DNA from 2 places in the Paenibacillus sp. 01T424 genome. Region 1 is predicted to be linked to the other one. Evidence: predicted binding sites of a transcription regulator. Region 1 holds the regulator's gene; the other holds the start of a gene.
The links. The regulator LexA, encoded in region 1, represses DNA repair genes until DNA is damaged. The targets are predictions, from matches to a motif close to CGAACATATGTTCG.

Region 1 (9,865 bases):
AGCTCAGAAACAGCTAGTCCACTTTTGCCTAATAGTTTGAAATTCATCTAATCACCCCATCTTGGATATTAAATGATTACACAATACATTCATTAGTGCTTAACATTATCTTTGTCATCAACGATTTCGATCTTATCAAGCTGTTGACGGAAATTGCTTTTGAAAACAGTCAAGTATTGCTTGCGAAGCTCTTCTCTCTCAACCGTTTCCTCATCGGATAAACCTTCCGATTTATTTTTACGAGCCAGCTCGTTAATACGTTCTATAATTTTATCGAATTCCATTACATGCTCTACTCCTCTCATGATGAAAAAAACTCTACTCTCTACTTTTACATTTCCACCAATCAGTTGTCAAGGCAACAGAGCTCATCTCGAATAAAGTAACGACAGACAGCAGCATTCGTTATTGCAAAACAACTTGATCGCCTGGCTTCAATCCTTCAAGCACTTCTGTTTGTTCTGGCGTTTCGAGGCCAATCTTTATTTCTTTACGCTCATATTGACCGTTGCCTGTATCGAGCATCACGAAATGTTTATCTTTCTCGCGAATAATCGCAATCGATGGCACTGAAATTGCATTTTCTTTGCGTTCAGTTTCAATAGCACCGCTGAGGCTAAGGCCGGCAATCAAATACTCGTTAGGCTCAAGCACGATTACGACTTCAAATTGTGCGGCTTGATTTAAATTATTTTGATCCGTTCCGGTTTTTGCGAATTTAGAAACTTTAAGCACTTTGCCTGAAAGGTTCAGCTCTTTCATCGCATTCATCTTCACCTTGACTGGCATGCCCGCTTTAATTCGAAACACATCCTGTTCGCCAACTAAGGCGATAAATTGCAATTTGTTCAAGTCAACGACTTTGCCGACATACTCATTAACGGTCAATGCCTGTGGCCGTTTGTTAGGATTATCGAATAAAAAGATTCCCGTTGCTGGTGAACGAAAGCTGGATTCATTAAGCATTTTTTTCTTTTGCTGCAGCTCCTTGGCTTGAATGCTCGCTGTTACTTCATTAACATCCTTGGATAACCGTGCGATTTCTCTTTCAACGAGCACTTTTTTTCGTGCTTCTTCCGTTGACTCCATCGCCGCTGATTCGTCATTCAATTGATTGAGGTAATCGTTTAACTCAGCCTCAAGCTTACCCTTTCGCAGAACTGCCTCCATTTGCAAAATATCGTTTTGCACGGCCGTCTGATCCAGGTTAAACAATATATCACCCTTTTTCACCTGCTGCCCGTCTTCTACCGCCCACTGTTTAACCTCGGAGCCATAAGGTGCATAGATGAGTGTTTCCTGCTCATACAATGATTTTCCCTTTACTTCAACCGTGTTGGCAATCGTTTCGTTCGTCACTTGGAATGTTATTGGCTGAGAATCAGAAACGAATTCTGTTTGCCTAGGAGGATTGCCTATTTTGTATAGTCCAAAACTTATCCCAATAATAATAATACCGATTATTCCCCACTTTATTTTTCTTTTCATATGTAAGCTCCTTCTTCAACCATAAATTAATCGCGCCTAATCGCTGTTAAAGCATCCGTACGTGAAGCGCTTATTGCTGGATAAATACCCGATAGTATACCTGTAGCAAGAGCAAAAGCCATGCCTATTGGAATCGTTATAAATGGAATAAAAATAATGACAGAGTCCGTCTCGCCGGATAAGTTATATATGAGAGCGTTTATACCCCATACAATCCAATAGGAGAAAAGTACACCTAACAATCCACCAAGCAATCCAAGCAGCGCTGCCTCAATGATGAACATGTTGCGGATTTGAGCCAAATTCGCACCAAGCACCTTCATTATCCCAATTTGTTTACGTCTCTGATAGGTAGACATCGTCATCGCTACTACGATCGATATCGAGGCTATGATCAGAATAAACACACCAATACCAAGTGCCGCAGCTTTAATGATTTTAAATTCATTTGCGAGCTGTTCCTTCTGCTGTAGATTTGTTCGCGTCGTAACGACTAGTTTCTGCAGCTGCTTCTCTACTTGTTCAATCTTTGCTTGGTTATCTACTTTTACAATAATAGAGTTATAAGCTTCCTGCTCATCACTCCCTAACTTCAGCTCTTTCTTCAAGAGCTCCGCTGTCTCTAATGAGACATAACCTTTTTTGTCATACATCGACTGCTCATCACTGACTCCTGCTGGCTTCTTGAGCACACCTATTACCCGAAGAGGTCCGCTCAACACGACTTGGCCATCAGGTGAATAGGAACGAAGCTGTATTTGCTTTTGATATAAGGCCCCTGGTACACGATTTAACTTCTCAAATTGCTGATAAACCGTTTCATCATAGGGATTAGCATCAATTTGCTCTCGAATTTTACGTTTCGACTCTTCATCAATAAATCCCATTGTCGCTCCATAGTTAAGAACGATGGTACCTAATACATTCGTTGCTTCTCCTTGATTGATGTCATTTCCAAAAGCGGAAAGCATCTCAATATCTGTACCTATAATTTCGGTTTGAATTTGTGAAGTAAGCCCATCTAACGTCATCGTCTCCATATAGTTGAGCTGTTGATATGGTGATGCCGCTTTGACATGTTCGATTTGTCTCATGATGTCAAGCTTTTGCTTGGTTAACTTGCCTTTCTGCAAAGAATCTTCATCAGCTGTGGATGCTCCGCCGCCAGCGTATGCTCCTGTACTGGCTGTGACCGTTATTTCATCCATCTTCAAGTAACTATTCATTTGTTTCTCAATGTAAACTTGAGCAGATTCACCGATACTGAGTGCGATTATTATTGCTGCGCATCCAATAGAAATACCCGCAGCGCATAATGCCGTTACAACCTTTCTACGCCTTACCTGATCCCATGATAATCTTGAAATATCACTAATTCTCAATTTGAATTCCCCCCGCAAGCATACTTTCTCGTGCGGCTTCCTGATCCGTTACGAGATAACCATCTCGCAGCGTGATAATTTTTTCCGTTTGTGCTGCTACCTCACGTTCATGGGTTACGATAATAAAGGTAGTATCCATCGTTTTATTCAACTGCTTCAAAATCATAATAATTTCTTCCTCTGTTTTGGTATCCAAATTACCGGTAGGCTCGTCCGCAAAAATAACCGATGGCTCTGTTATCAATGATCTTGCAATACTGACACGCTGTTGTTGTCCTCCCGAGAGCTGAGATGGGAATAACTCTGCTTTATCAGGAATTCCTACCTGCTCTAATAACGAAAGAGCTTTTTTCTTCCGTATTGAAGGATGCATCGATTGAAATACAAGCGGAAGCTCCACATTTTCCCTAACCGTCAAGTTGGCTATCAACTCATACGCTTGAAAAATAAATCCGATATGCTTCCGTCTAAACTCTGCCAAGCGGTTTTCATTCATCGTTACAATATTATGGTCCGCAATAAAGATTTGGCCTTCTGTAGGCTTCATTAAGCCAGCCATTAAGTTCAGTAAAGTAGATTTACCGGAACCGGAGCTCCCTAACAACGCAATCATTTCTCCCTTATGTACGTGAAAGCTTATTTTCTGCAGTACAGCGGTCGTTTCATGCCCATTCATAAATGAGTGGGATAACTCTTCAACTCGTAACAAAATAGCATCTCCTTTCAGTCCCCTTTAATAGACGGCAAAACCAAGGGTTAACCCTGCAGTAAACATAAAAAAACTTTCTAAAGAAGTAGATTGGCCTGCATCTACTTTAAATAGAAAGTAATTTTTTGTATGAACTATTGAATTGTAATGGAAAATCAAGCTAAATGCTAGGAATAATTAACTTCTGTCCTGGCTTTATAACTGTTGATTGCAGATCATTCCGATCTTTAATCAAATATACGATATATCTGATATCATGGCTGCCATCTGAAACTTGTTTTGCAATATTCCAGAGTGTATCACCTGATTGCACCCTAATAATTTGTTCTTCCGCGGAAGCGGCTTCGGGAGTATTACTCGAAGCGTATGTCCCCATAAGTAGGAAGCTCGTAAACAATAAGAAAAACACAGCAGTGCAAACGACGAGCTTAACAGTATGACGCTTTATGAAATGCCTAATCAAGCGGTTGACCTTTGTTGCTTTGTTCGTATCTTGTTTATGAATGGTTCTATAAAAACTTGGACTAGTTATCATTTATCAACACCCCAAACGTTTGTTCTGTTTTTAGATTACACGAACAAACGTTTGGTGTCAACGAAAAAATACGAACCTCTGTACTTAAGAACTTATGTTTGTACGAACTCGAGTTCTATGTTATAATTTTTTGCAAACCTACTAATGGAGTGATTGCAGTGTCGAAGATTTCTAACCGACAACATTCAATTCTTGAATTTATTAAGAATGAAGTTCGGGAGAAAGGCTATCCACCCTCCGTTCGAGAAATCGGCGAAGCTGTTGGATTGTTGTCCAGTTCAACCGTTCACGGTCATTTGGACCGTCTAGAGAAAAAAGGTTTAATACGCCGAGATCCTACTAAACCGCGTGCTATTGAAATTTTGGATCAAGAAGGCTCTGATGGCATTATCCCGCTTTCCGTAGCTAGAGTACCTATTGTTGGTAAAGTTACCGCTGGTGTGCCGATTACTGCTACAGAAAATATTGAAGAATATTTCCCGCTTCCTTCCCATTTTGTTGGTGACAGCAGTGTTTTTATATTGAATGTCATGGGCGAGAGTATGATTGAAGCAGGTATTCATGACGGAGATTATGTTATCGTTCGTCAACAGCAAACGGCAAACAATGGTGAGATCGTAGTTGCAATGACTGAGGACGACGAAGCAACAGTCAAAACATTTTACAAAGAGAAAAATCATATTCGTTTGCAGCCGGAAAATTCCACAATGCAGCCTATATTACTTCAAAATGTAACGATTCTAGGTAAAGTCATTGGACTTTTCCGTGATATTCATTAATACCAATTAATATGTACATAAAGAAAAGGCTGAATCAACGACGTTGATTCAGCCTTTTCTTTGGCTATTACATTAACTTTCTTGCTTAAAGGTTTGGTAACGTCTGCCATTCTCAAGTCTTTCAACAAAATTCTGATTTGTGAGCTCTCCAATGACATGGGTCCAAAATTGTTGTGCGGGAACATTACGTTCAAGCTGATACAGCTCCCGCTCTCCTTTATGCTTTTGTACAACTAGCTTAGCTGCTTGTTTACCAACACCAGATCTTCTATATTTTCGCATAATAAAAAAATGTGCAAGTAAATTATAGTGTCAGTCATATTCAGTTACTTTTTTGGTTAATGCAAAACCAGCGATCTCGTCGTTCACAGTAATGATATAAGGAAAATAAGCATCGGTCTCCTGCCAATAATTTTCCCAATCGGACAATTGTGTATATAATTCTAATGAATTTACAGCAGCATCCGTATACTCTGTAAAGTCGTACATATAAAGCTGAGGCTAATTATTTATACAAACCTGCTTCTTTAACTTAAAAACGCAATGCCTGCATCAATTAATCAGCAAATGACAAACACCCAATCACTATGAATTTATRACGCATAACATACTGTGTATTCAACTCGTAAGGAGGTGCATTGAAAAATGTCCGGTTACGTGGGTGGAGCTTTCTCAAGCTTAGGAATCATCTTAGTATTATTCATTCTACTGGTGATCATTGCTTGCAGTTGCGGCGGCTTTGGCTTCGGATATTAATTCGTATTTGAGCCATTCTTCATATTAACAAAAGAAGATCCATTTGATGGATCTTCTTTTTGCTATTCATGCTCCTTTCAACCACTACTTTGTTATTTAGATGGAGAGATTTTAAATTACACGTTTTCTTAGCAATACTGCTGTTGTTCTTAAATTAGAAATTCGTATTAGCTTCTTGCGGTCAAGTTTCGGATAATCATAAAGTAATCCTTCATATACAATTTGCATTTGCTCATGTTTAAGAAAATCATGAGGTGTAACTTGCGCGGATGGTCGTTCCCACAAGTTTATACCACTGCTCCGCATGGCTTCAGCAACAAACTGGGAGCAGAAATATGAATCTGTTGGCTCGATATTAAGCTCAAGCAGTACACCTAACAATCCGATTAAATTGTATCGGTAATTTTCTTTATTTTTTTCAAACTCACGAATGTATTGAAGCAATGCGGCATGTTGTTTTTCTGATAAAGCAATCTTTAGAAGAACACAGCGCGTATTAGGGAAATATCGAAACGTTCCAGTATAGACGTTTTCTTTGACAAATCCAGCGATTAGCGGGTTGTTCGCACGTTTACGCCCAAAGCTGTATATATTCTTCAGATTTATATCCAGTGCAAGTGAAGCGTGATTATAGGGTGCACCAGTAAATAATTTGATCATTCGAGTAAACCATGTGCCCGTGTCCGTAAGCAACACATAAATACTGCCATTGGTTTCTTCATCTATTCTAGTTTCTGTCATGATGCTCACCTCATTTATCTTTGATTATCCAGGTTATAGTTAGGTCATTTTTGAGTTTAAGATATATGTCACGATTTCGTTTATTAGCTTGGGTTGATTAACTGTTATGAATATAACAACAATATAACCACCCGAATAGTACTAACTCTATGTGGTACTGGCTCTAGTCAACCTAAAAAAGACCAGCCACAAACACATTATCCATGTATTTGACTGATCCTATAAAAGTTTATTTTACTAATAACGCATATATATCATCGACATATAAGCACTAGACCGTAGCTCTTAGACCTGTATACTTTTCTTTAGGCGCGATTTGAGTCCACTGCTTAATTATGGCTCTAATAATCTTTAAAACCAAACTCAGCGCATCTTAGACGTTGCTGAGCGATGATATAGGTTACTTATCGACACATGATTAACATATGCCTGTGCCTTCACTTCATTAGGCTTTATTTCAGCTGTATAACTGTACGCAAAAAAAACCTCAACGCCAGCAGCGTTGAGGTTTTTGAATTTTAGTATAGCGTTAAATACTGATCGCGTTCCCATTGGTGAACTTGTGTGCGGTACATATCCCACTCAATTTCTTTAAGCTCGTAGAAATGAGCAAGAGCATGATCACCCAGCGCATCGCAGATGATGTCGCTTCTGAGCATTTCGTCCAGTGCTTCTTTCAAATCAAGCGGCAAGCTCGGGATGCCTGCATCCTGACGCTCTTCCTCTGTCATGATATAGATGTTCCGATCTGTTGGTGCTGGTAAAGGCAGCTTGTTTTGAATGCCGTCAAGACCAGCTCTGAGCATTACAGCAAGTGCCAAATACGGGTTGGCAGCTGGATCTGGATTCCGTACTTCTACACGTGTGCTAAGACCGCGCGAAGCAGGAATACGGATCATTGGCGAGCGGTTGCTTGCAGACCATGCTACATAACAAGGCGCTTCATAACCAGGCACAAGACGTTTATAGGAGTTAATTGTTGGATTCGTAATGGCAGCCATTGCACGCGCATGAAGCAGAATTCCTGCCATGTAGTGACGAGCAGCAGCACTTAGGCCAAGCTTGTCCTTCTCATCGTAAAACACGTTCGTATCGCCTTTAAACAACGATTGGTGACAGTGCATACCCGAACCATTCACGCCAAACAACGGTTTAGGCATAAATGAAGCATGCAAGCCATGCTCGCGAGCAACTGTTTTTACGACTAGCTTAAATGTTTGAATTTGGTCAGCCGCTTTAATCGCATCGGCATATTTAAAGTCGATCTCGTGCTGGCCTGGTGCCACTTCATGATGGGATGCTTCAATTTCAAAGCCCATTTCTTCAAGTGTCAAAACGATTTCACGGCGACAGTTCTCACCCATATCCATAGGTGCTAAGTCGAAGTAACCGCCTTGGTCATTAAGCTCAGTCGTAGGTTCGCCGCGCTCATCGGTTTTGAACAAGAAAAATTCCGGTTCTGGACCAACGTTCATTGCTGTGTATCCTAGATCTTCTGCTTCCTTCAATGCACGTTTCAAAATACCGCGCGGATCTCCAGCGAATGGCGTTCCATCTGGCATGTAAATATCACAGATCAAGCGAGCAACACGATCTTGTGTTACCCATGGGAATACAACCCATGTATCAAGATCAGGATACAGATACATATCTGATTCTTCAATACGTACATAACCTTCGATAGAAGAACCATCGAACATCATTTTGTTATCCAACGCTTTTTCAAGCTGGCTTACAGGAATTTCAACATTTTTAATTGTTCCGAGCAAATCCGTAAATTGCAAACGAATAAATCGAACATTTTGTTCCTGTGCTATACGTCTAATATCGTCTTTAGTGTAACTCACAGAATCATCTCCTTAGTTTGCGAAGCAATAGTTATCATGTTAAATTAGCGCTTATTTAAGAAACGAGTCAATTGTCCTTGAATTAGCGAAGCTTGTCCAGGTCTCTTCTCCAGCAATTGCTGTTTAAGCAGTCGGTGAAGCTGCTGATCGGATAGCTCACGGCGTTTCACTTCCGATTGCTCACTGACAATTGTTGCATCATCAGATTCCTTGGATACAGGATTCATTACTTGCTTAATGCCGGCGATATTAACGCCCTTCTCAATTAACGATTTAATTTCCAAAAGCCGTTCTACGTCATTAAATGAAAATAACCGCTGATTGCCTGCTGTTCTTGCAGGAACGATTAGTTCATGCTGCTCGTAATAACGGATTTGGCGGGCTGTTAAATCCGTCAGCTTCATAACGATGCCGATGGGAAATAAGGCCATATTTCTGCGAATATCATCAGCCATGTCGCATCAACCTTCCAGTCGCTCTTTTATATGTTCATTCTAACCGTTACAACGCAAATGTGTCAAGTTATGTAAGGTTTAATCACAATTAAACCACTGTCTACAAGGCGATATAATGCGGTTAAAACACCATATTTAGCGTGAGCATACGTCAGTCCACCCTGCATATATGCAATGTAAGGTTCGCGTATTGGAGCATCAGCTGATAGCTCTAAACTGCCTCCTTGAATGAACGTTCCTGCCGCCATAATGACAGCATTCTCATATCCAGGCATATCCCAAGGCTCGGGAACCACATGCGAATCAACAGCAGCTGCCTGCTGTATCCCTTGAACAAAAGCGATTAAATGATCAGCTTGTCCAAATCGAACCGCTTGGATGAGATCTGTACGCGGCTCATTCCATCTCGGTTTTGTTTCGAACCCAAGCTCTTCAAATAAAGCAGCAGCAAGCACACTTCCTTTGATCGCTTGTCCGACCAAATGAGGGGCTAAAAATAAACCTTGGAACATGGAGCGAAGCGTACCTAACATTGCGCCTACCTCGCCGCCGATGCCCGGAGCAGTCATGCGGTAAGCAGCAGCTTCGACGGCAAAAGCTTTCCCGGCAATATAGCCCCCCGTTTCAGCTAAGCCCCCGCCTGGGTTTTTGATAAGCGAGCCTGCCATCAAATCTACTCCAACTTGAGTAGGCTCGAGCAGCTCTGTAAATTCACCATAACAATTGTCCACAAAAACAATCAGGTCCGGCTTTATTGCTTTTACCCTATTTACGATAGTTTCAATCTCCGAAACGGTAAATGAAGCTCTCCAATCGTAACCACGCGAGCGCTGGATACCGATGACCTTCGTTTTTTCCGAGATCGCTTGCTCAATTTGAGTCCAGTCCAATCCACCATCCTCAAGGAGCGCTACCTCAGAATATTTCACGCCCCAATCCTGCAAAGAGCCCATGCCGTCTCCAGGCTTGCCGATAACTTTATGCAGCGTATCGTAAGGTCTTCCCGTAACGTACAGGAGCTCATCCCCAGGGCGCAGCACTCCGAATAAGGCACAGCTGATCGTATGTGTTCCAGAAACGAAATGCGGCCTAACAATAGCCGCTTCCGCTCCCATTACCTCTGCGTAAACAAGATCAAGTATTTCACGTCCGCGATCATTATAGCCATATCCC
Region 2 (22,321 bases), on a different contig from region 1:
CGATTCGGGTCGGAGAAGTTATTGAGGTTGAAGCCTTTGTTTCGTGGACACATCGTAGCTCGATGGAAGTGTTCGTGTCCGTTCAATCCGAAAATTTGTTCAGTGGGGAGCGCAAAACGACAGTTACTGCTTTTTTCACTTTTGTTGCAATTGATGATCATGGCAAACCTGCTATTGTTCCAACTGTCGTCCCAGAGACAGAAGAGGAGATAAAGCTGCATCTTTCCGCTCCTGAGAGGCATGCGCTGCGAAAGAAACGAAAGCAGGACAGAAATCCTGGTTGATGATATAATTAATTGTTATTTTTCTGATTTTTTTCATGATAGGGAGCAATGTCCAAATGAGCAAAAGCGAACAAACCTACCTGAATTTGTTGAAATATGTTTTAGAACATGGAACAAAAAAAGAAGATCGAACGGGGACTGGAACGATTTCTACCTTTGGCTATCAAATGCGTTTTGATCTTAGCGAAGGTTTTCCGATGCTTACAACTAAACGTGTGCCATTCAAATTAATTGCCAGTGAGTTGATTTGGTTTATTCAAGGAGATACGAACATTCGTTATCTGCTGCAGCATAATAATAATATTTGGAATGAATGGGCGTTCAAAAGATGGGTGGAGAGCGCATTCTACACGGGCCCTGACATGACGAACTTTGGTCTTCGGTCGCAAACGGATGCTGAATTCTCTAAAGTATATGAAGAGCAAATGGATCTCTTTAAGCAGCACATCTTAACGGATGACCAGTTTGCCGCTGAATTCGGCGAGCTCGGCAACGTGTATGGCAAGCAGTGGAGAGAGTGGAAGACGACGCAAGGGGATGCGATTGATCAGCTTAAGGATGTCATTGCGACGATTAAGAAAAACCCGGATTCGAGAAGACTGATCGTCTCCGCTTGGAATCCAGAAGACGTTCCCAGCATGGCACTGCCTCCTTGCCATACGATGTTCCAATTCTATGTAACAAACGGCAAGCTTTCATGCCAGCTTTATCAGCGAAGCGCTGACATTTTCCTAGGCATACCATTTAACATCGCAAGTTATGCCTTATTGACCCACATGATTGCACACGAATGCGGGCTTGAAGTGGGAGAATTCATCCATACGCTTGGAGATGCCCACATTTACACGAATCATTTGGAGCAAATCAAGCTTCAGCTCAGCAGAGAGTCTAGACCGCTCCCTCAGTTAAAATTAAACACAGACAAACAATCAATCTTCGACTTTGCAGTTGAGGATCTATCCATTGCGGATTATAACCCTCATCCAACGATTAAAGCGCCGGTAGCTGTGTAAATTCATATTCATTTTTAAAAATGAAGAAAGGAGTTAACCATTATGAATATTACTTTGATTGCCGCTATGGATCGCAATAGAACTATAGGAATTGGAAACAAGCTGCCATGGCGTTTGCCAGCAGAAATGGCTTTTTTCAAGAAGATGACGATTGGTAAAACGGTACTCATGGGCCGTAAGACGTTTGAATCCCTGCCTAAGCCATTGGTTGATCGTAAAAATGTCGTATTGACACGTCAAACGGATTTCCACCCTGAGGGATGTGAAATCGTACATTCGATTAAAGAAGCGCTAGAATTATATACAGCTGAAGAGCTTGTTGTGATAGGCGGTGCTGATATTTACGAGCAGTTTCTGCCCTTCGCTAATCAAATATTGCTTACAAAAGTGGAAGCAGATATTGAAGGCGGAGATGCATTTTTTCCTGCATTCTCTGATTTGCAGTGGAAGCTTGTGGAAAGCGAGAGCAGAGATCGTGATGAAAAAAACAAGTATGCTTTCACGTTTCAAACGTTTATTCGGTCGGAAGTGTAGCTTTTTAAGGTAAAACCGAACGTTTGACGAACGATATGTCAGAAAGTGCAAATGATTGTACGCATAATCCATTACCTTCATAAGTACTTGAATGCTAGGATGTTGTAAAATAGTAAACGAGTGCTTTAGACAAAATATTCGTTTTCGCAGAAAGTTCGTTATTGAATATTTTAAGAATTCCCGATATAGTTTTAAAGAGAATCTAAGCAGTGTTAACGGGAAATATGGATGGAGGAAATGCGATCATGTCTACACCTACTGGTTTTATGGAATTTCAGCGCGAATTGCCGGCCGATCGCGACCCGCTAGAGCGTATCAAAGACTGGCAAGAGTTTCATAAGCATTTTTCGGATGAGCAGTTAAAAACACAAGGCGCTCGCTGCATGGACTGTGGTACACCATATTGCCACACAGGCATTGAACTGGCAGGTTCGGTTTCAGGTTGCCCAGTTAACAATCTCATTCCAGAATGGAATAATTTGATTTATCGCGGATTATGGCGTGAAGCGCTAGACCGTCTGCATAAAACGAATAATTTCCCTGAATTCACAGGCCGCGTTTGTCCAGCACCGTGTGAGGGATCTTGTACGGTTGGTTTAATAGGTGATGCTGTAACGATCAAAACAATCGAACAAGCAATCATTGATCGCGGGTTTGAAGAGGGCTGGGTTGTTCCACAACCGCCAAAAGTCCGCACAGGCAAACGGATTGCCGTAGTAGGCTCTGGCCCTGCTGGAATGGCAACTGCTGCACAACTGAATAAAGCAGGACATACCGTAACCGTATATGAGCGCGCAGATCGCATCGGCGGCTTGCTAACCTATGGTATTCCTACAATGAAGCTTGAGAAACATGTTGTTCAGCGCCGTGTTGACATTATGGCAGCAGAAGGCGTTGAGTTTGTAACGAATACAGAAATCGGCAAAGATATTACAGCTTCTGAGCTCGTTAATAGCTTTGACGCAGTCGTTCTTTGCGGAGGCTCGACAAGAGCTCGCGACGTTGAAATGGAAGGCCGCGATTTGAACGGTGTTCACATGGCAATGGATTACTTGAATGGCACAATTAAGAGCTATTTGGATTCGAATCTTGAAGATGGAAACTATATTTCCGCGAAAGACAAGGACGTTATCGTTATTGGCGGCGGAGATACTGGATCGGACTGCGTGGCTACAGCACTGCGTCACGGTTGTAAATCGGTTACGCAATTCGGCACACATGCGAAAGCGCCGCTAGTGCGAGACAACGATAAAAATCCATGGCCGCAATTCCCGAATGTGTACACGCTGGATTATGCACATGAGGAAGCAAAAGCACTATTTGGTGAAGATCCTCGAGCGTTTTCTGTACTAACGAAGAAATTTGTTGGCGATGGCAATGGAAACCTTAAAGAGCTTCATACTGTTCAAATTGAACGTACGGTTGATGAGACTGGACGTAAAATATATAGTGAAATTCCAGGAACAGAAAAAGTATGGCCTGCAGATCTTGTATTTATTGCAGTAGGTTTTGAAGGTCCTGAAACGACGCTGATTGAGCAGCTTGGTCTTGCACAAGACCGTCGTACAAACGTAAAAGCGACTTATGGCAAATACAACACTAATGTGGATAAAGTATTTGCTGCGGGCGACATGCGCCGTGGTCAAAGCTTAGTGGTTTGGGCGATTAATGAAGGTCGCGAGGCCGCTCGTGAAGTGGATAAATATTTAATGGGATCATCGATGCTTCCTTAAATATTGGACGTGATATAATAAATTTGATGGATGAGAAGCGCCTTAGGGCGCTTTTCTTGCTGAGTATGGGGTCAATACTGTCCCGCATGATAAAGGCTGTGATTGTGAATATCAATTTACGGTTAACGAGAAGGAACAAATAACAGTATTTATACTGCATCCGCGCACATTCAAGAAGAAATTCAAAAACTAAGCTCACTGTCCTAAGGAAACTTGTGGTAAAATCGGTTTGAGATGACGCGAAGGGGCGATTCGTCATGGCAGCCGATGAAGCATATGTTTTGTCACCAACAGACGTTCGAAATATTCGAAGTTATGTACAACACAAATACGCTGCGCTGCCTGGGGAAAAACGAGCAGAAATTGTAGCGGATGCGGTCAAACGCATAATACATAAGCAATTACCGAATTTCGAGACCAGCGTTAAACGCTCCGTCACAGAAATGCTCATTAGAACAGCTGTTTTGGAGCGGCAAAGACCGGTTAGAGCGGAAGATATTTTTCAAGCCTGCTTAGAGCTAGATCGAACCTCGGCAGAAATATATGATCCGTTCCATGATTGGCTGGAAGAGCAGCTGCTCATAAGCTGCAAGAAGCCTCTCATGCAGCGTGTAATGGACGAACTCGTATTAAACGGGGAGCAATCGGGTGTAGCTTCAAATGAGGCTGAGAATGGCCTTCTGACGCAGCTGAGAGGATTACTTATTACTGAAGGTGCTGAATCGCGTAATATGACACAAGCTTCAACTCAAGCAGAGGTCATTTCATTACCTGCAACGAAATGGAGCAATACGTTAGCACGTAGGATTAGTACGAGAACTTATATATACAGCACATTAAGTATTCTATTAATTGCAGCTACTTTATTGTATGGCTGGTCTTTAAATTTACCGTCTGACAACAAGCTGCAGCCACCCGTTGTTATGAACCAAGTTCAACCTATTGTTGTTCCTGTAGACGGGCTGCCTATCGAGCTTCGTTATCAAGAAATTGATCAAGCGCGGTTGATCTCATTTTTAAAGACGAAATCATCCATACTAGCTGAAGAGCCTTATTTTGGAGCAATTATAACGGCAGCGCAAGCCTTCGATATTCATCCGGTCGTCTTATTCGCTATAACTGGACAAGAGCAAGGGTTTGTACCGAAAACGAATAAGCAGCATAAAAAGATTGCCAACAATCCTTTTAATGTTTTTCATAGCTGGCAGGATTTTAACACCAATATTAAGCAATCGGCAGAAATTGCGGCGCGAACCGTATTTAACTTAAGCAAGGATAGGCCGGCAGAAGTAGATCCTTTTACATGGATTAATCGAAAGTATGCGGAAGACCCGAAGTGGTCGGATGGTGTTCGTTCGATTTTTGCCAAAATCATTGCCTATATGGAGAAGCCGGCTATTAACACAGACCTTCCGTGAACCCAATTGGGACAACTCTCCCACTTGGGTTTGCTTTTTTTATGGAGAAATTTCAAACTTGATATGGGGAAAAACATTTCTTTTTTGCGCGGAAATCTGTAAAATGTTCTAGTGGCTGTACAGTGCGAAACGTTTATTGCTAATTGTGGAGAGCGATAGGCGTTAGACTTTCGAAAAGCTTAATGAAGGAGCGATAATCTTTTGAAGACACTAATCATTGCGGAAAAACCTGATATGGGACGAAATATAGCAGCCGCAATCGATCCTAAAGCAAAAAATCACCGTTCCTACATAGAAGGCGAGCATTATATTATTACGTGGGCGATCGGTCATTTAATCGGTCTTGCAGAGCCTGATGCCTATGATGATCGTTACAAAAAGTGGAATATAAATGATCTTCCCATTATACCGACACAGTTCAAGCTCGTACCGAACAAAAAAACAATCGATCAGCTTAAGGTTATCGGCGATCTGGCAAAACGCAGCAATCTGCTTGTCAACTCTTGTGATGCCGGGCGAGAAGGGCAATATATTTTTTCCCTCATCCAGCGCCATCTTAAGTTAAATCAACCCGTTAAACGGCTGTGGATTTCAGACCTTACCCCGGAGACGATTCGAAAAGGTTTCGAGGAATTGAAAGAGGGCGCCGAATATGAGAATTTGACCCGCGCGGCAACAGCAAGAAGCGAGGCGGATTGGCTAATCGGAATGAACGGTTCACGTGCTTTTACAACGAAGCATAATGTGCTGCTATCGGTTGGCAGAGTTCAGACGCCAGTGCTCGCCCTTATATATGATCGGCAGAAGCAAATTGAAGCGTTCTCCTCTTTGAAATTTTTTGAACTGGAAGGACATTTCACACAGGATGAAATGACGTACCGCGGCATGTGGCAGGCCGAGAGAATGACAGATCAAGCAAAAGTTGAGGCCGTTGCGGCAAAGGTTAAAGGCAAGGCGGGACGAATTGCGTCTTATGAAGTTAAGGATACGAAAGAGTATCCGTTTAAGCTATACGATCTTACTCTTTTGCAGCGGGAAGCCAATGGCAAATATGCTTTTTCTGCGAAAAAAACGTTGGATACAGCACAGGCGTTGTACGAGAAGCATAAAGTTATTTCTTATCCGAGAACAAACTCAAATTACGTGACAGAGCAGAACATTCCTGAAATGCACAAAACGTTGAATGCACTTCAAGGTACCGCCTATGATGATCTCGTCAAAGGGGCTAATCGGAGCCTTGTGCATAAGGGGAATAAATTTATTTGCAACCCAACTAAGGTTGAGGATCACCATGCCATTTTGCCAACGAATCGTAAAGCAAATGGACTCAGCCCTGATGAGCAAAAGCTGTATGATTTGATCGTGCGAAGGTTTTTGTCGCAATTTTATCCAGCTGCTGAATATAAGGTTCACACCGTCTTGACTGAGGTAGAGAACGAAATGTTCAAAACGACAGTTAAGGAGCTTCTTAGCTTAGGATGGAAGGTCATCTATGCTGACCAGAAGAAGGAGAAAGCAAAACCTTCAGCCAAAAGCAAGGATAAGGAAGAAGCAGAGGACGAAGAAATTGAAGTAAATGAGCCTTTCTCCATATCAGCAGATGCAGGGATTATCTGTTCGGATGCCATTGTGAAAGAGAAGGACACACAGCCTCCCAAGCATTACACGGAGGGTACACTGCTTAAAGCAATGGAGAGCGCAGGCAAACAAATTGAGGACGAGGATGTCCGAGATGCAATGAAAGATTCAGGATTAGGTACACCAGCTACGCGTGCAGCTACGATTGAGCGGCTGAAAAACGTTGGTTATGTGGAAATGCAGGGCAAAAAAATACAAGTTACACAAAAAGGTCGAACAGCTATTGAGCTGATTCGTGGTGCTGGTATTGATTTGCTTACCTCTCCTGAGATGACGGGGTTGTGGGAGCGACGATTGAACGAGATATCCAGAGGAACTGCTTCGGATGGACAATTCATGGAAAATGTAAAAAAATTCGCGACGATGATCGTGGACAAGGTTCGCGTTCAATCACGAGCCGCCAAAACATCATTTGAGAGTGAAGCTCCTGCTTCCGGCAAAGGCTCTGGCGGAAAGTCAGGTACAGCGACTCGCACCCGTACAGCCACAACTAAAACGGCTGGAGCGGCAAAAAAAGCGGCATCGGCTGCGTCTAGTGTATCAGGCAGCCCGACTGTCATTGCCACTTGCCCAAGGCCAGGCTGCGGCGGTTCCATCTTTATGGGGCGCAAAGGCTATGGCTGTTCTCACTACAAGGAAGGCTGTAAATTCGTTATATGGAAAGAAAGCTTTGGCAGGAATTTGACGGATACTCAGGTGAAAGCTTTAGTCGAGAAGGGGAAGACGACTAAGCTGAAGCTTGAGCTTCCGGATGGAACGCCTGGAGAAGGAAAAATAGTGCTTAGAAATGTGGGTACCGGAGAACTGGCAATCGAACAGTAGAGGCCATTTTTCTCACATAGCAAAAACCCGAATTCGTCAGAAGCATCAAGGACGAATTCGGGTTTATTTGATTTTGTCTTTCCTTTATCGATTAACGTACCCGTGAATAGCGCCAGGGACATCCTTTAGATGATCCAAGGTTAAAAAAGCGCCTTTTGGTTCCACTTCAATCTGAATGATGTTATATTCCCATTCGGTTATCGCACGCATATGAATAGCGTGAATACCTGCTGTTAATGCAGGAACAACATCCGTTCGAATGGAGTTGCCAACCATCCACGTACTGTTGCGATCGAAGACACCATTGGACAAAATGGTTTCTAGTGCGTCGCTATTTTTGACGCGTCGAATGTAGATGCGGGAATCGAAATAACGCTCCAAGTTTAATTTCTCAATCTTGCGACGTTGAATGGGCATCTCGCCCCCCGTATAGAGATGAAGCTCATGGCCGGCCTCCGCTAGTGAGAACAACGTTTGTTCCATATTTGGATACGGCTCGGTATCGTGCTCATATACACTTAAGCCAAGCTTCCATAGAAAGTTTTCTTCATTTGTTGATCTCTTGCGACCAGTCAAATGAGAGAAGTGAATGTAAGTATCAACAAACGATTGTGGGAAATGCTCGCTTTTAAATCCGAATACGGCTACGCCGGCAATATCAATCTCCATTTGCTTGTCTCGGATGGCTTGTATTGAAACGAGGGGAGAGCTGCCAAACCAAGTGGTCATCGCATCAATAAATTGATCAATGACCAAGTAAAAGTATTTATTGCAGTGAATTAATGTATCGTCGAGGTCAAACATAATTTGTTGCTTCATGTATACGATCTCCTTTGCAAAACTTGAAACTGTATGATCAATCTACCGCAAGTGGCAGGGTCGAGTCAATGTAGGGTGTAAGAGAGGGACTGCTTTTACATACATATCCAATAATATCGGCATAATGATAGTGGAGGTGATTGCAATGGCTATCAACAAAAACGGCACTGGAGAATCTCGTCAAAATCATTCTACCTTGCGTGGACAGTCAGGCAAGCTTAAAACCGATAAATTCGCGAAGCGACCTGCGAGCTTAAACGGCATTAACAAACAGCTCCCTTAATGAAGCAAGTTTTTATGAACACAGAAGGAGAGCTTGAATTGCGTCAGCTCTCCTTCTAATCCATGTTATGCATATTTAAGCTGTGAAGCTTTTAATTGATTCTTAATGAAAGCGATACGTCTGCGAACGTAGAAGTCCTTGCTGGCGCCCTTTAAATCTTTGGGAGTGATCACCTCCTCTGCAACATTATCGATGATAATAAGCCGTCCATCGGCGTAAAACTTAAAAGTTAAGTCGCGTCCAAGACGTTCATTCTCTACATATCGGAAATTTTCGCAGATGTTATTCATGGTGATCAGGCCTCCTTCAAAATGTTGAATTCGTCGATCATTAGAACATTTGTTCTTGTTTTTATTATACCAAACATTTGTTTGTATGGAAACTGTTTTTTGTTTAACGTAAACTAGATTCATAGAAGCAGTTGCTGCAAACAGAAGGAGAGCGGAAAATGATCAAAGTAAAGAACTTATCCAGACGTATTCCCGGCGGGCCTAAGGTGCTCGATGATATTAGCTTTGAGGCTTATCCTGGCGACTTTATCGCCATTAAAGGTGATAGCGGAAGCGGGAAGTCCACACTTCTTCGGTGCCTAGCCTTGCAAGAAAAGTGGAGTGAAGGTTCCTATCAATTTGATGGCAAAGATATTTTCAAAGAAGGATTCAAAGGCAAGCTTAAAGTTCGCAGAGAGGTTGCTTATTTGGAAGAAAAACCTTTTCTATTCCCGAACAAGACGGGATTAAAAAATGTTATTATCGGTTCAATTTCACAAACGCCTGCTTGGCGGAGATGGACCGGGATGGTACGTAATGATGATTATATGGGTGCAATGGATATGATCGAAAAACGCGGCCTGCTTGATAAAGCACATCAGAAGGCGAGCACTCTAAGCGGGGGCGAACGTCAGCGTATGGCTATCGCAAGAGCACTCGTTCATGGCGCTAAAGTCATTGCAGCCGACGAGCCGGTTTCGGGACTTGATCCCCATACGGCGGATCAAGTTCTAACTGATTTGAAAGCGCTATGCAAGGAGCAAGGCGTAATTGTGATTGCTGTTATGCATCAGGGGGACTGGGCGGAGCGATTTGCTGATCAGATTCTCGGCTTGAAAGACGGTAAACTTGTTCTTAACGTAAGCGGCAGAAGATTGACTGAACGCGAGAAGGCACTCCTGTGAACGAGATTGAACTACGCCTCATAACAGAAGCTGAGCTCGACGCTGCTATTAAGCTAGAGCAAAAATGCTATTCTCCTGAAGCTGCTGCTACCATGGCAGGGTTTCAATTTCGCTATAAGCATTATCGTTCATTTTTTTGGTCAGCTTGGCTTGGCGACCAATTAGTTGGAATAACAAACGGCATCCGTACTTCACAGACTGATTGCGGTGATGAGATGAAGGGGAATCAAGCTGATTTTTTTGAGGGGAACAACTTTTGCATCCTTACTATCGCAGTTGATGCACATTATCGCGGGCGTGGAATCGGCACATTGTTGCTGAGGAAGCTGATCGAACAATGTAGTTCATCACATATTGAAACCATTATACTGATGTGCGAGGAGCATTTGATTCCGTTCTACGAATCGGAGCAATTTGAGCGTAGAGGGGTGTCTGCTTCTACGCATGGCGGAATCGTTTGGCATGAGATGAGACGTGTAATGCATACAATGGAGCATCTTACCGAATAGGAAGGTGTCTTTCATATGTCATTTCAACCGCCAGTCGTTATCCAAACGGCAAAAGCTGATTTTCCGAAAGCCGAGCTGTCATTGCCTTATGTGAGCGGGGGCAGAAGCGAAGCTGCAGATAAAAAGATCAACCATACGATTCATCATACCGTGCAGCAGATGGTTCATAATCAAGGCTCGCTTGATGATCCGAGAGCGCAGATGCTGGGTTATTTTGAACAGAAAAATAATCAAAAAGATTATCTTAGTCTTTCCTTGTTCAATTATGCCTTTACTGGCGGAGCTCATGGCTTGACGCTTCAGCAATCGCTGACTTTTAAGCAATCGACAGGACAAACCTATACGCTGGCCCAGCTGTTTAAGCCTGGGTCGGATTATGTGGGGCGGATAAGCGCTATCGTAAGCGCACAAATCTTGTCAAGAAAGATTGATACGCTGGAGCCTTTCAAATCCATAAGACCTGACCAGGACTATTACGTAGCGGACCGTTCACTTGTCGTCTATTTCCAGCTATATGAGCTGGCAGCTTATGTGTTTGGATTTCTGTATTTTCCGATATCCGTCTACGAACTGCAAGATATCATTAATGAGGATGGTCCACTAGGTCCGATGCTGGTTAATGACTAATTCTGAATGAAACCATTTTCTCTTAGCAGTTATTCAGCCTAAGAACATAAGGAGACAACGCATTGATATATTTTCTCATATTATTCGCAGCAGCTCTAATTGTCGCGGTGTCGTTTGTCTTCTTTCACCAACGAAAAATGGAAAAGGAGCAGCAATGTTCCACCGAAAGGACGCCTGTTTTACCATCCGCGACAGTTACGTCAATATCTACGAATCGAATAGCAGATCAACCCCTTGCTGAGACCGCTGCGAAAGCAACTATAAGCTCGATGCCTTATTCAGCAGATATGCTCTATAAGATTTTAGTTGTAGATGATCAACCCGCTATTCGAATGATGCTTGTTGAATTGTTTGCTGCGCAGGGAATCGATGTTTATGAAGCTGAAAGCGGCAGTATCGCCTTGGACATTTACGAGAAGCAGAAGCCGAATTGTGTACTGCTTGATTTGAAAATGCCCGAAATGGATGGGATAGAAATTTTGCGTGGGATAAGAATGTTGTCGCCAGAGGTGCCTGTCATTCTCATAACGGCATATGCAGATCCAGACATAATGGAAGAGGCGCTTGCGCTTGGCATTACACATTGTTTTACGAAACCCTTTGATATCATAGAGCTCAAATCACTCGTTTATGGAATACTGGAGCAAAGTGCTAATTAAGCTGAGTGAAAAAATAAAAATCAATCGACTCGCTTCTTGATGGATGCGAGTTTTTGTTATGCGCTTTAATCATTCTTCCTTTTGCATGTGACATCCAAACCACTCATACAGTTACGTAGGAGGGTGATTGGATGATTTTATTGCTAGCGGGATTATTATTATTTGCGATTGTCATTGCCGTGATTATGGCCATCGCATTCAAAGCGCAACAGTCCATTTCATTATCTAAGCATCAGAATCTAATTGGTTATGGCTTGCAGGCGCAGTTGCTGCAGGACAAACATGATTTGCATCGTTATGGTTTAGCGCAGCAGCTTAGACGGCGGTTCGGCGGGTTATCGTCATTTGGTTTATCGTTTAATGTGCTCGGTCTTATTGGAAGCGCAGCTTTTTTGTTTGGGCCAGCGATCGGAGAGGGGGGACCGTCGGTTATTGGATTTGGTTTGCCCATAATCGCTTTATTTGCACTTATTTTAAGTGCATCTCTCGCAGAACTCTCATCTGTGACACCGACTGCAGGCGGGATTTATCATACGGCATCCTCATTAGGCGGGCGCTCATGGGGAGTGCGAGCAGGCTGGCTTCAAGCATCTGGACATTTAGCTATGCTTGCGCTGCTAAACTGCGCATGTGCAGCTTTACTGGACGGTTTTATGTCCGCTCGAATAGGTTATCAAACCTCGGATTTAACTTTTTGGTGTGTCGTTGCAGGGCTGACTGCTTCCCAATGTGCAGTGAATCACTTTGGAAACCGGATGTTAAGCAAGCTGCAAGCAGGCGGAGTTATACTGCAAATATTTATTGCTTTATTCATTATTGCTGGGCTAGCTTGGCTTGCATGGCCAGGCAGCTATTCTCCTGTATTGATGTATCAATTTCAAAATGCAGAGTGGAATGGTACCGTGCAGGCGGGATCATTCGTCAGCGGTACGCTCCTTTTGTTAAAGCTATTTATTGGCATGGAGGGCTCAAGCCAAGGATCGGAAGAAACAATTGATCCTCGTGTACGAGCACCGTGGTCGATTTTTTTATCTACTGCTTACACATTTGTTATTGGTTTTGTACTTCTGAGCTTTATGCTTATATCCATTCCATTGTCTAACGGACCAAGCTGGTTGGGAACGTTTCTACAAACGGCAGCTGCTGGCTGGGGCGGCACCAGTATGATCATTATTTTTGTCATTCTATCATTATGGAGCAGCGGACTGCAGACGATGACAGTATGCTCGCGGATTGTATACAGCCTAGCACGTGATGGCGCCATGCCGCTGAGCCAACGGTGGTCTAATGTGTCGGAGCGGCATCAGACGCCGATTCCTGCCGTCTGGTTGTGTGCGGTCATTTCACTAACTATTCTTCTCATTGCTTTTTTCAGCTATAGAGACGATACAATCATTTTTCTTCTAACTGCAGCGATAATATGTTTAAATTTATCTTATGCCATACCGATTGCCTGGAAAATAAAACAGGGGAAGATCCATGCGCAGTTGCATGCATCACCGTGGCATTTGGGCAGCTGGAGTATCCCAATCCATGTGGTTTCCATAGCTTGGCTGCTGTTAACGACGATACTAGCTGCTATATTCATCGATTATCGAGGCTCAATTGCAGCTTTTGTAATTCTTACTTTGATCTCTTTCATGGAGCTAAGGTATCGGCAAAAACATGGGATGAGCCTGCAGAGCAGAGTTGATCGTTCGCGCAAGGAGCTTTATTTTATGGAAAGAAAATTTCCTTTAAATTAATCTGTATGTCGATGCTGTGGGAAATAATGAGGTACTCATTTAGGAAATAGTCGGACTATTTAAAAAACATTTCCCGGGGAAACGCAATAAGTAACAGAAAAGAGAGGTTTTCGACAGCCAGTGGCTAACGCAAGTAGAATGTGTCGAAAGCGTTGCTGGGAAAGGGAAAATCACAAAAGTTATCGATATAGTTATCTCTCTTTGCCAACATCTCCCTTAGAAGATTATAATAGTCAAATGAGAGATATTTATAGGAGGAACGAAGCTAATGACACATCATATAGAAACGGCTAAACTTGTGTCACTAAATATAGGAATGCCGAAATCAATAACACACGGCAGCAAAGAAGTATTAACAGGAATTTATAAGCAGCCTTCACAAGCAACCCATGCTTTGAGCACTATAGGACTTGAGGGCGATGGACAAGGCGATACGATTCATCATGGTGGACCAGACAAAGCGGTATGCGTCTATTTCGAGCAACGATACGCCTATTGGCGTGAGAAATACGAGGAGCCATTTGATTACGGAGCTTTTGGTGAAAACTTTACGCTCTCGAGCTGGACAGAAGGGGATTTGTGCATCGGCGATATAATCCAAGCAGGTGATGTGATCCTCCAAGTAAGTCAGCCAAGACAGCCGTGCTATAAGCTGGGGCTGCGGCATAAGCTCCCGGAATTGCCGGGACATGTTCAGCGTGAAGGCTACACAGGTCTTTATTTCCGCGTACTCCAAGAGGGCCATATACAGGCAGGGATGACGTTTGAAATTAAATATAAACATCCGGCCCGTAAAACGGTTATGGAAGCTAACCGTGTCATGTACCGTGATAAAGATGACATAAAAGGAATAAGAGAGCTGCTTGAAGTGAAAGAATTGGCTGCGAGCTGGCAGGAACAGCTAGGGGCTCGCTTGACAAGATTGCAGCTTGATCAATAAGGAGGCTTGTCTGTTTTGACCGACACCATAGATTTTACAGCTTATTTAGATGCATATGCGTTCGCCGAGCCTTGTCATATTGAGAGCCGGGAGAGTGGAATGAATAATACGACCCGAATCATTTCGTCGGGAAATAAAAAATTTGTCCTGCGCATTTACAATAACCATAAGGATATGGATATTGTAAGGCTTGAACATGAGATACTGAACGACTTGAATAAACAGAAGCTAACCTTTAAGGTGCCGATTCCAGTTCAGAATAAACAAGGCGAAACGATTAGCGTTGCAACAGATGGCACCTTATCGTCATTATTTCAGTTTATTGATGGTGACCGACCGACGGTTTCAAACCCAGCGCATGTTTATGCGCTAGGCGTTACAGCTGCGAAGCTTTCTAGTGCTTTAAGCGGAATAAACCCAAAAGGCTTGCCGCTTTACAGCCCTTATTTCATGTTGGAGAATACATATGCTTTGATGGATGAGGAAGCTTTTTTTGCAATGGCAGAGCTTTCCGTAGATCTTAAAGGTAGAAAATCAAGCTTCATGGCCTTGCATGAGGAGCGCCTGAAGCTGAAAGAAGATTGTAATCAGCTTATCGGGCTGCCGGAACAATGGATCCATGGTGATTTGGTTTTTAATAATACGGTATGTCAAGGCGATACGATCGTAGGTGTGCTGGATTTTGAATTTACGACTGTCGATGTTAGAGCGATGGAGCTTGCTGTCATTATTGTCGATATCATAAAACCAAATGACCTAAATATAAAAGAGAAGGTGAAGCGTTTATTGCAGGGTTATCAGGATACGAATCCGTTAACTCTTCATGAAATTAAGATATTGCCGATATTAATGAAATTAAGATTGCTTGATGTAGCATTGCATTTTGCCATACGCTTAAGAGATAATTTAGATGATGAGGAAATACTTTGCGGCATTATCGATCAATCAGCATTTGGCTGCCGCTGGATTAATGAACATTGGGAGGATGATTTTTCATGAGTTTAGCCAAAGCACTGGGATACGGCGAGAACGAAAAACTGCTCATTATTAACGCAGATGACTACGGAGTATGCCATTCGGTAAATGTCGGCATTCAGCAGCTGCTGCTAGAACAAACGGTGAGCTCGGCGACGATTATGATTCCTTGCGGCTGGGCGAGGGAAGCAGCGCTATGGAGTGCAAGGCATCCGCAAGTCGATGTGGGTGTCCATTTCACATTTACTAGCGAATGGGATATGTACCGCTGGGGTCCAGTCAACCGCAAAGGAAGCACAAGTTCGCTTGTCACCCATGAAAATTATTTCCCGAAGGACAGTAAAAGCTTTGAGCTGCAAGCTGATCCAGAGCAAGTTAAAGAAGAACTTATCGCACAAATTGAAATGGCTTTAGCTATGGGGATGAAACCATCGCATGCAGACAATCACATGGGAAGCTTGTATGGGTTAGCAACCGGCAGAAATTTCTTATCTATCGTTCTGGATGTATGCGCTTCCTATGGCCTGCCTTTCCGTTTGCCGCGTAATTTAAGGCAAAATATTGGTCAAGTGGCCTCTCCTGAGCTGGAAGAGCAAGCCAAACAGCTCGGAATGCTGGCGGATTCGAAGGGTGTTGTTATCCTTGATTATTTAATCGGCTTGCCGTTCCACTTGGAGGAGGGTGAAACATTTGATTCACTAAAGGCAAGCATGCAGCAGGTGCTTGAGGGTCTGCAACCAGGAGTCTCTGAAATTATTATACATCCGTCTCTCGTAACCGATGAGCTGAATGCTTTTCACATGCAGCCTCTAAAGCGGGGAATGGAGTTCGAATTATTCCGTGATGCTGAGATCAAGAATACGTTGCAAAAAGAAAACATCCGTATGATTCGCTGGAGTGAACTGCAAAAACTGCAGCGTGCTCGAACAGGCTTTACAACCTAACGAAGGAGTTGACTTATGTCTATTGAAGCGATAAAACAACTAGCCGAACAATTGAAATCTAATATTGGACGCGTCATCGTAGGCAAAGAGGAAGTTGTAGAACTAATGCTCATCGGACTCCTTACATCAGGGCATGTGCTGCTCGAGGATGTGCCAGGAACAGGAAAGACCTTGCTCGCTAAATCTATGGCCAAATCATTGGCTTTATCTTTCAGGCGAATTCAATTTACACCCGATTTGCTTCCATCGGATCTAAGCGGCATTCATTTCTATAATCAAAAAATAAGCGAGTTTGAATTCAGAGCTGGTCCATTGTTTACTCATTTGCTGTTAGCAGATGAGATTAATCGTGCGACGCCTCGTACCCAATCGAGTTTGCTCGAATGTATGGAAGAGCGTCAAATCAGCATCGACGGTGAAACCAAATATTTGGAGCGTCCATTTATGGTTATTGCTACACAAAATCCAGTGGAGCATCAAGGAACGTTTCCACTTCCGGAAGCACAGCTCGATCGTTTTTTATTCAAAATTAAGATGGGTTATCCGACGACTGAAGAAGGTTTGCAGCTATTAAAACGTTTTAAAGATCATGATCCGCTTGCGGAGCTTGAGCCAGTTGCAGGAATAGATGTCATTCAGAAGGCACAGCAAGCCTATTCAGCGGTGAAAGTGAACGATGACATCCTTCAGTATTTGCTGCAAATCGTGGAGCAAACACGAAGGCGTGAGGAGGTTTCTGTTGGTGTCAGTCCGCGTGGCAGTCAAGCGCTGCTCCGCGCTTCCCAGGTACATGCCATTTTGCGAGGACGTGATTTCGTTACGCCTGATGATATAAAGGCAATGGCGAAGCCGGTCTTGTCCCACCGACTAGCCATTCGCGGCATGCATCGTACAGCAAATCAGGCGGAATCCATTATTGATGACATTATTCGTTTGACGGCCGTGCCTGCTGAAGCAGGCGTTACGGCTCGTTAGGCAGCCTGATGATTTTATTCTGGTTTATATTAGCTGCAATCGTCATTTTGTCACTACAGGGCAAAATATTTCAAAAGCTCGTATTGCGCCGTATCCAATATGAACGGCGTTTTACGAGCAAAACATGCTATAGCGGCGAGCAGGTTGAGATGATAGAAGAGATGGCCAACGCCAAATGGCTGCCGGTGCCCTGGCTACGCGTGGAATCACAGCTATCCACTCATCTGCATTTTCAACAGCTTGATAATTTTTCTGTGAGCAGCGGGCAGCTTTATCAGAACCATAAGAGCTTCTTTAGTCTATCGCCGTATACAAAAATTACGCGCACACACCGCATCACCTGTGCAAAACGAGGCTGGTACAAGCTTCAAACCGTCACGTTAACGGGCGGTGATCCGCTTGGTTTAACCCATTCGTCCGCTCAAATTGCGCTTCAAGGGGAACTGCTTGTTTATCCAAAGCCTGCCGAGGTGCCCATTCATGAGCTACCTTATCATAGCTGGCAGGGTGATCAATCGATTCGCCGCTGGATTATCAACGATCCATTCATTATTGCAGGCGTTCGCGATTATCAAGCGGGCGATACGTATAAGCAAATCAACTGGAAAGCTACTGCAAAAACAGGAAGCCTTCAAGTCCATCAGTATGATTTTACCGCGGACCGCAGACTGATGATTTATTTGAATGTGGACGATGTAGAGGGCATGTGGCGAAGCGTTACTGATTTATCGTTAATCGAGCTAGGCATTGAATGGGCAGCAGGGGCAGCTGAAGCTGTCATTCAGCAGGGCATGGAAGTTGGTTTTGCATCCAATATGCCTTTGACCGGCATGATGGAAAGCGTTCACATTGAACCTAGAGGCGGGCATGAGCATTTAATCGTTATTTTAGAGGAAATGGCGAAGCTCGATATAGAACGAACAGAGCTGTTTCATCATTTGTTGGAACGCGAAGCAAGAAGCGGCTTCAGTGAACGAGATGTGCTAATGATTACGGCTTATTGGAACGAAGAACTGGAAAAACAAGCTGAACAGCTTCGCTACAACGGCAATGCAGTCGCAGTTTGGATGCTGACAGATACTGCTAAGCCAACGATTAGCGATGTTGGACAAGCGATATCAGGTAGCGGCAGAGAAGAGGTGACCGCGTGAATGAGCCACAGAAGCGATCTTTTTCTTTAAATACCTTAGGTCAAGGCGTTATTGAACTGCTCTTTTATTTGCCTGTATTTTTAGCGATAGCTGTTTACTTGCTGCCTGCTGGAGCTTTGTGGCCATGGATAGCAACGATTCCTCTCTGTTACTGGGCGGCATCGCTAATTCTCGGAAAATATCCAAGATTACGATACGGCGTGAAGTTGCTTCTAGCTATTGCTATTGGGGCGTTGCATAGCAGTTTGTTCATTATCGCATGGGTAGGTAATGTGGATATCGTCCCTATGGTTGTATGCGGACTTGCTGCTGCTGTAGCAGCAATGAAGGGCATGTCGGCGCAATTGCGCGGATGGTTCAACTCATTTCCCAATACACAGATGCTGATTGGCGTGCTCCTTTATGTCGCTGTGCAGCCGTTAAAAATAATTGCGTTAAAAAAACTGATGGAGTTCAACGGTGTTTTAATCGTTTGCGGAATTGCTGCCGTCATTATATTTTTCTTTTTTGCAAATGAGCGGCATTTGAACAGTGAAACAGTAGATTCAGGGAAAACGTCAGCTACTCTTGCTTTCAAACGCCAAAATCGTCTATTAATTATTGTAATTGTCAGCATCATTAGCATTCTTGCTCTTTTCCGACAAATTCAGAAGATGATTGAGAGCTTCTTTCATTCAATCATTGAGCGAATAATGAACTGGCTAAACCAGTCTAGGGAGCAGACACCGGTTGAAGAACCTCCTATTGATTCTTCAACACCTGAGATGCCTTTGGAGGAAACGAAACCGCCGTCTGATTGGATGCTGCTACTCGAGCAAATTGCGAAAATCATCGGCATTGTGTTAGTCATCATCATCCTCTGCATTCTGTTCTATTTTATTGCTAGAAAGGTAATGCAATGGGCGAAGCTGCTTGCTGCTAAATTGCAGGAAAGAGGAGCAGATAGCCGCAATAATGGGGTTGGCTTTACAGATGAAGTTGAAAGTTTAATGACATTAACTAAATGGCGTGAGCAAATGGGCAATAAACTGAAGCAGCTGCTGCCAAAGAAGCGCTCCTTTGCTCAGGAATGGAATGAGCTGCGAACAAATACCGAAAAAATCAGGTTTTTATATGCTCGCTTATTGAGAAGCAGCGCCGAACAGGGGTATACGGTCAAAGAACATATGACTCCGCGCGAAACGTCAGAAGACCTGAATACATGGCAGGCTGGCAAGCTCGACAATATGCCTCGATTTATTGAGTTGTACGAAGAAGCAAGGTATGGCGATAAACAGCCAGATGACCAACAAATCAACGCTCTTAAAAACCAGTTCGAAAAAAAAGGGAATCAAGCTTAACAAGCTGATTCCCTTTTTTTGGTGTATGATTCAAAGCTTAACCATATAATCATTTGAGGCTTAAAATATGTTCGGCAATTTTATGGCCATGATACCGTCCTGATTCGATGAAAATTTCATTTGCTTCATGTCTGGAGGCTACCACACCTGCCAGATAAATGCCTGGAACATTCGTTTCCATAGTATCTTCGTTGAAGGTTGGATACCCTTCTTCCTCAATCGTAACGCCGCTTGTGTTAAGGAAGTTGCGATCGGGATGGAAGCCGGTCAAAGCTAATACAAAATCATTTTCCAAACGGATCTCACCTTCAGGTCCTAGTACAGTGATCTCATTGTTTTCGATAGAGGTTACAGTTGACTGAAACAGCATGCGAATAGAGCCTTTCGTTACTTTGCTCTGGAAACCTGGCTTAACCCATGGCTTAATGCTGGTGGAATAATCATTGCCGCGATAGACGACCGTTACCTCTGCACCGACCCTCTCAAGCTCTAAAGCTGCATCGATTGCGGAGTTGCTGCCGCCAATAATGGCAACTTTCATACCAACATAAGGATGCGATTCGCGAAAGAAATGACTAACCTTATCGAGCTGCTCACCGGGAATGCCCAGCTCATTCGGATGATCGAAATAACCAGTAGCGATGATGACATACTTGCTTTGGTATGTGCGCTTCTCGCCAAAACGATCTTCTCCATGCAAAATAAACTGTCCATTCTCAGGCGTAATCTTATTTATCATTTCATAGGCTTGCACACGAACGTTTTTGCGCTGCGCGGCTGTTCTATAATAATTAAGTGCTTCCAGTCTGGAAGGCTTATCGTTAGCCGTTGTGAATGGTATATCGCCGATTTCAAGATTTTCTGGACTGCTGAAAAATTGCATATAAGTGGGATATTGCGAGATTGAATGTACAATGTTGCGTTTCTCTATGACTAGTGGCTGGAGACCAATCCGTTCGAGTTCAATCGCTGCTGCCAAGCCGCACGGACCGCCTCCAATGATGATGGCTTCTTCTTTTTGCATTCGTATTACCCTCCTATACTATAACGAAGCGATATAAATTCTAATATAACGATCATTTTACTGCGAGGCGTACATATTGTGCAAATCTGGATTTATGGCTCTCGTGTACATGCAATATATTATTGTATAATAATGTGTAACCATTCTTATTTGTATACCGGTTCTATGAAACTAGCTTTATTTCACAAAATGATAGGAGGAGATCACATGCGGCGACGTTTTGTAATAGAGGCAGTACTGGTGGCAACGTATGGACATCTTCTTGTACCGAGTCGTCCAATTGATTTTGTCGTTCCTTATTCATCCATAGCTGAGCTGTATGAAATGAGAGACGGTGTTGAACCTGTCATGGATGATCCAGATGATGATGGGCATGTAAAAACCAAAATAAATGAACTTATTGCTTTTTTTGAGGATGCTCTTAATCGCAAAAAAATTGAAAAGGCCATGCAAGTGCCTTGGCGAGAAAGCTCTCCGCTCATTCTAAATGATACGATTCATTTTACGGTCGTGCATGCTGTCGATAATGCCCATTATGGCGAGATGTTCGATCCGATCGAAACGGAATTGCTGTTAACAGGATTGAAGCTGCAAGTCCCATTGCTGTCGGATCAGTTTGAGTTTCAAGATAAGCTGATAGAAGCAGAGGTCCCTGTACAAATTTACGATATTGAAGATTTTGAGTTTGCGGTAGAGGAAGGCATCTCCTCAAGCGACTTTGATTTGCCGAATGAGTCGGACAGGTTTTAAATCATTTTTTTTGTAAAAACCTCTTGCGCAAAGGCAGAAACAGGTGTTAAGATTTGGATGGGTTAGGAAAATATGATCAAATGGATACGAAAAGGGGGGCTCACGAATGTTTTTCAATCAGATTGGAATGAATGTCGAAGGCGCGCAGTTTAGCATGAATTTCCATTCCGTTGTTCAAACATGCCGATCGGGCTGCCTTCGTTCATTGGTGTCAACGCAGCTTTTTTGACCGTTGCACGCTATTATACGAAGATCTCAAGCCGATTATGGCTTGAGGTCTTTTTTTGTTTCCTATAGGGGAAGGGGCAATCCAATGAAAACGCTGTTACGTTTGATGATTTATGTAAGACCGAGTGCCAAATGGGTATTTACAGCGGTTATCATTATGATTTTTGCGACGATATTCGATTTGGTAGCTCCTTGGGTATTAGCCAAAATATTTGACGAAGGAATCGGAAAAAGCAATATGTCCGTCGTGATCGGATTAACACTTGCTTTGGCAGGCATTCAAGCTTTAAAGAGCTTGGGCATGTTTATACAAGGTTATTCCCAAGAGCTGGTCGGTCAAAATGTCGTGTTTAAACTCCGGAAAGAGCTTTATGAGCATTTGCAGCGGTTATCATTTTCTTATTATGACCGTGCGCAGACTGGTCAGCTCATGTCCAGAATGACTGGGGATATTGATGCGGTAAAAAACTTTGTCGGGTTTGGAGCGATGAACCTATTTACTGGCATGCTGACGTTTATCGGAACGACGATTTTCATGATGACGATGCAATGGAAAGTAACTTTAATCAGCTTAATTACAATTCCTTTTATTTTGTTCGTCTTATTTCGCTTTAACCACAAAGTAGGACCAGCTTGGTCCAATATTCGTGAACAAATGGGGCGCTTAACGACTACGCTTCAAGAAAATATTTCAGGCATTCGAGTTGTCAAATCTTTTGCAACGGAGTCCGTAGAA

Region 2: a site for LexA is predicted at 8,905-8,918, ahead of AC1DPK_RS23835 (phosphonate ABC transporter ATP-binding protein). Genes of this name have one in related genera too.

What each region holds. Positions count from the first base shown of each region.
Region 1 covers NZ_JBFTPZ010000036.1:15,727-25,591, forward strand. The annotation lists gene AC1DPK_RS24120 (aldo/keto reductase) at 1-47, opposite strand, end outside; gene AC1DPK_RS24125 (DUF896 domain-containing protein) at 93-284, opposite strand; gene AC1DPK_RS24130 (efflux RND transporter periplasmic adaptor subunit) at 406-1,488, opposite strand; gene AC1DPK_RS24135 (ABC transporter permease) at 1,515-2,870, opposite strand; gene AC1DPK_RS24140 (ABC transporter ATP-binding protein) at 2,860-3,579, opposite strand; gene yneA (cell division suppressor protein YneA) at 3,740-4,114, opposite strand; gene lexA (transcriptional repressor LexA) at 4,273-4,893, shown strand; gene AC1DPK_RS24155 (hypothetical protein) at 5,206-5,382, opposite strand; gene AC1DPK_RS24160 (sporulation protein YjcZ) at 5,539-5,649, shown strand; gene AC1DPK_RS24165 (hypothetical protein) at 5,761-6,390, opposite strand; gene glnA (type I glutamate--ammonia ligase) at 6,909-8,237, opposite strand; gene AC1DPK_RS24175 (MerR family transcriptional regulator) at 8,282-8,692, opposite strand; gene AC1DPK_RS24180 (methionine gamma-lyase family protein) at 8,755-9,865, opposite strand, start outside.
Region 2 covers NZ_JBFTPZ010000035.1:22,161-44,481, forward strand. The annotation lists gene AC1DPK_RS23790 (acyl-CoA thioesterase) at 1-284, shown strand, start outside; gene AC1DPK_RS23795 (thymidylate synthase) at 341-1,297, shown strand; gene AC1DPK_RS23800 (dihydrofolate reductase) at 1,340-1,831, shown strand; gene AC1DPK_RS23805 (glutamate synthase subunit beta) at 2,077-3,564, shown strand; gene AC1DPK_RS23810 (hypothetical protein) at 3,822-4,982, shown strand; gene AC1DPK_RS23815 (type IA DNA topoisomerase) at 5,184-7,442, shown strand; gene AC1DPK_RS23820 (HAD family hydrolase) at 7,527-8,261, opposite strand; gene AC1DPK_RS23825 (hypothetical protein) at 8,407-8,544, shown strand; gene AC1DPK_RS23830 (hypothetical protein) at 8,610-8,834, opposite strand; gene AC1DPK_RS23835 (phosphonate ABC transporter ATP-binding protein) at 8,993-9,718, shown strand; gene AC1DPK_RS23840 (GNAT family N-acetyltransferase) at 9,715-10,227, shown strand; gene AC1DPK_RS23845 (DUF3298 and DUF4163 domain-containing protein) at 10,243-10,854, shown strand; gene AC1DPK_RS23850 (response regulator) at 10,917-11,513, shown strand; gene AC1DPK_RS23855 (amino acid permease) at 11,645-13,258, shown strand; gene AC1DPK_RS23860 (MOSC domain-containing protein) at 13,527-14,198, shown strand; gene AC1DPK_RS23865 (phosphotransferase) at 14,214-15,197, shown strand; gene AC1DPK_RS23870 (polysaccharide deacetylase family protein) at 15,194-16,117, shown strand; gene AC1DPK_RS23875 (AAA family ATPase) at 16,133-17,092, shown strand; gene AC1DPK_RS23880 (DUF58 domain-containing protein) at 17,101-18,243, shown strand; gene AC1DPK_RS23885 (DUF4129 domain-containing protein) at 18,240-19,583, shown strand; gene AC1DPK_RS23890 (YpdA family putative bacillithiol disulfide reductase) at 19,633-20,607, opposite strand; gene AC1DPK_RS23895 (ADP-heptose synthase) at 20,815-21,357, shown strand; gene AC1DPK_RS23900 (ABC transporter ATP-binding protein) at 21,671-22,321, shown strand, end outside.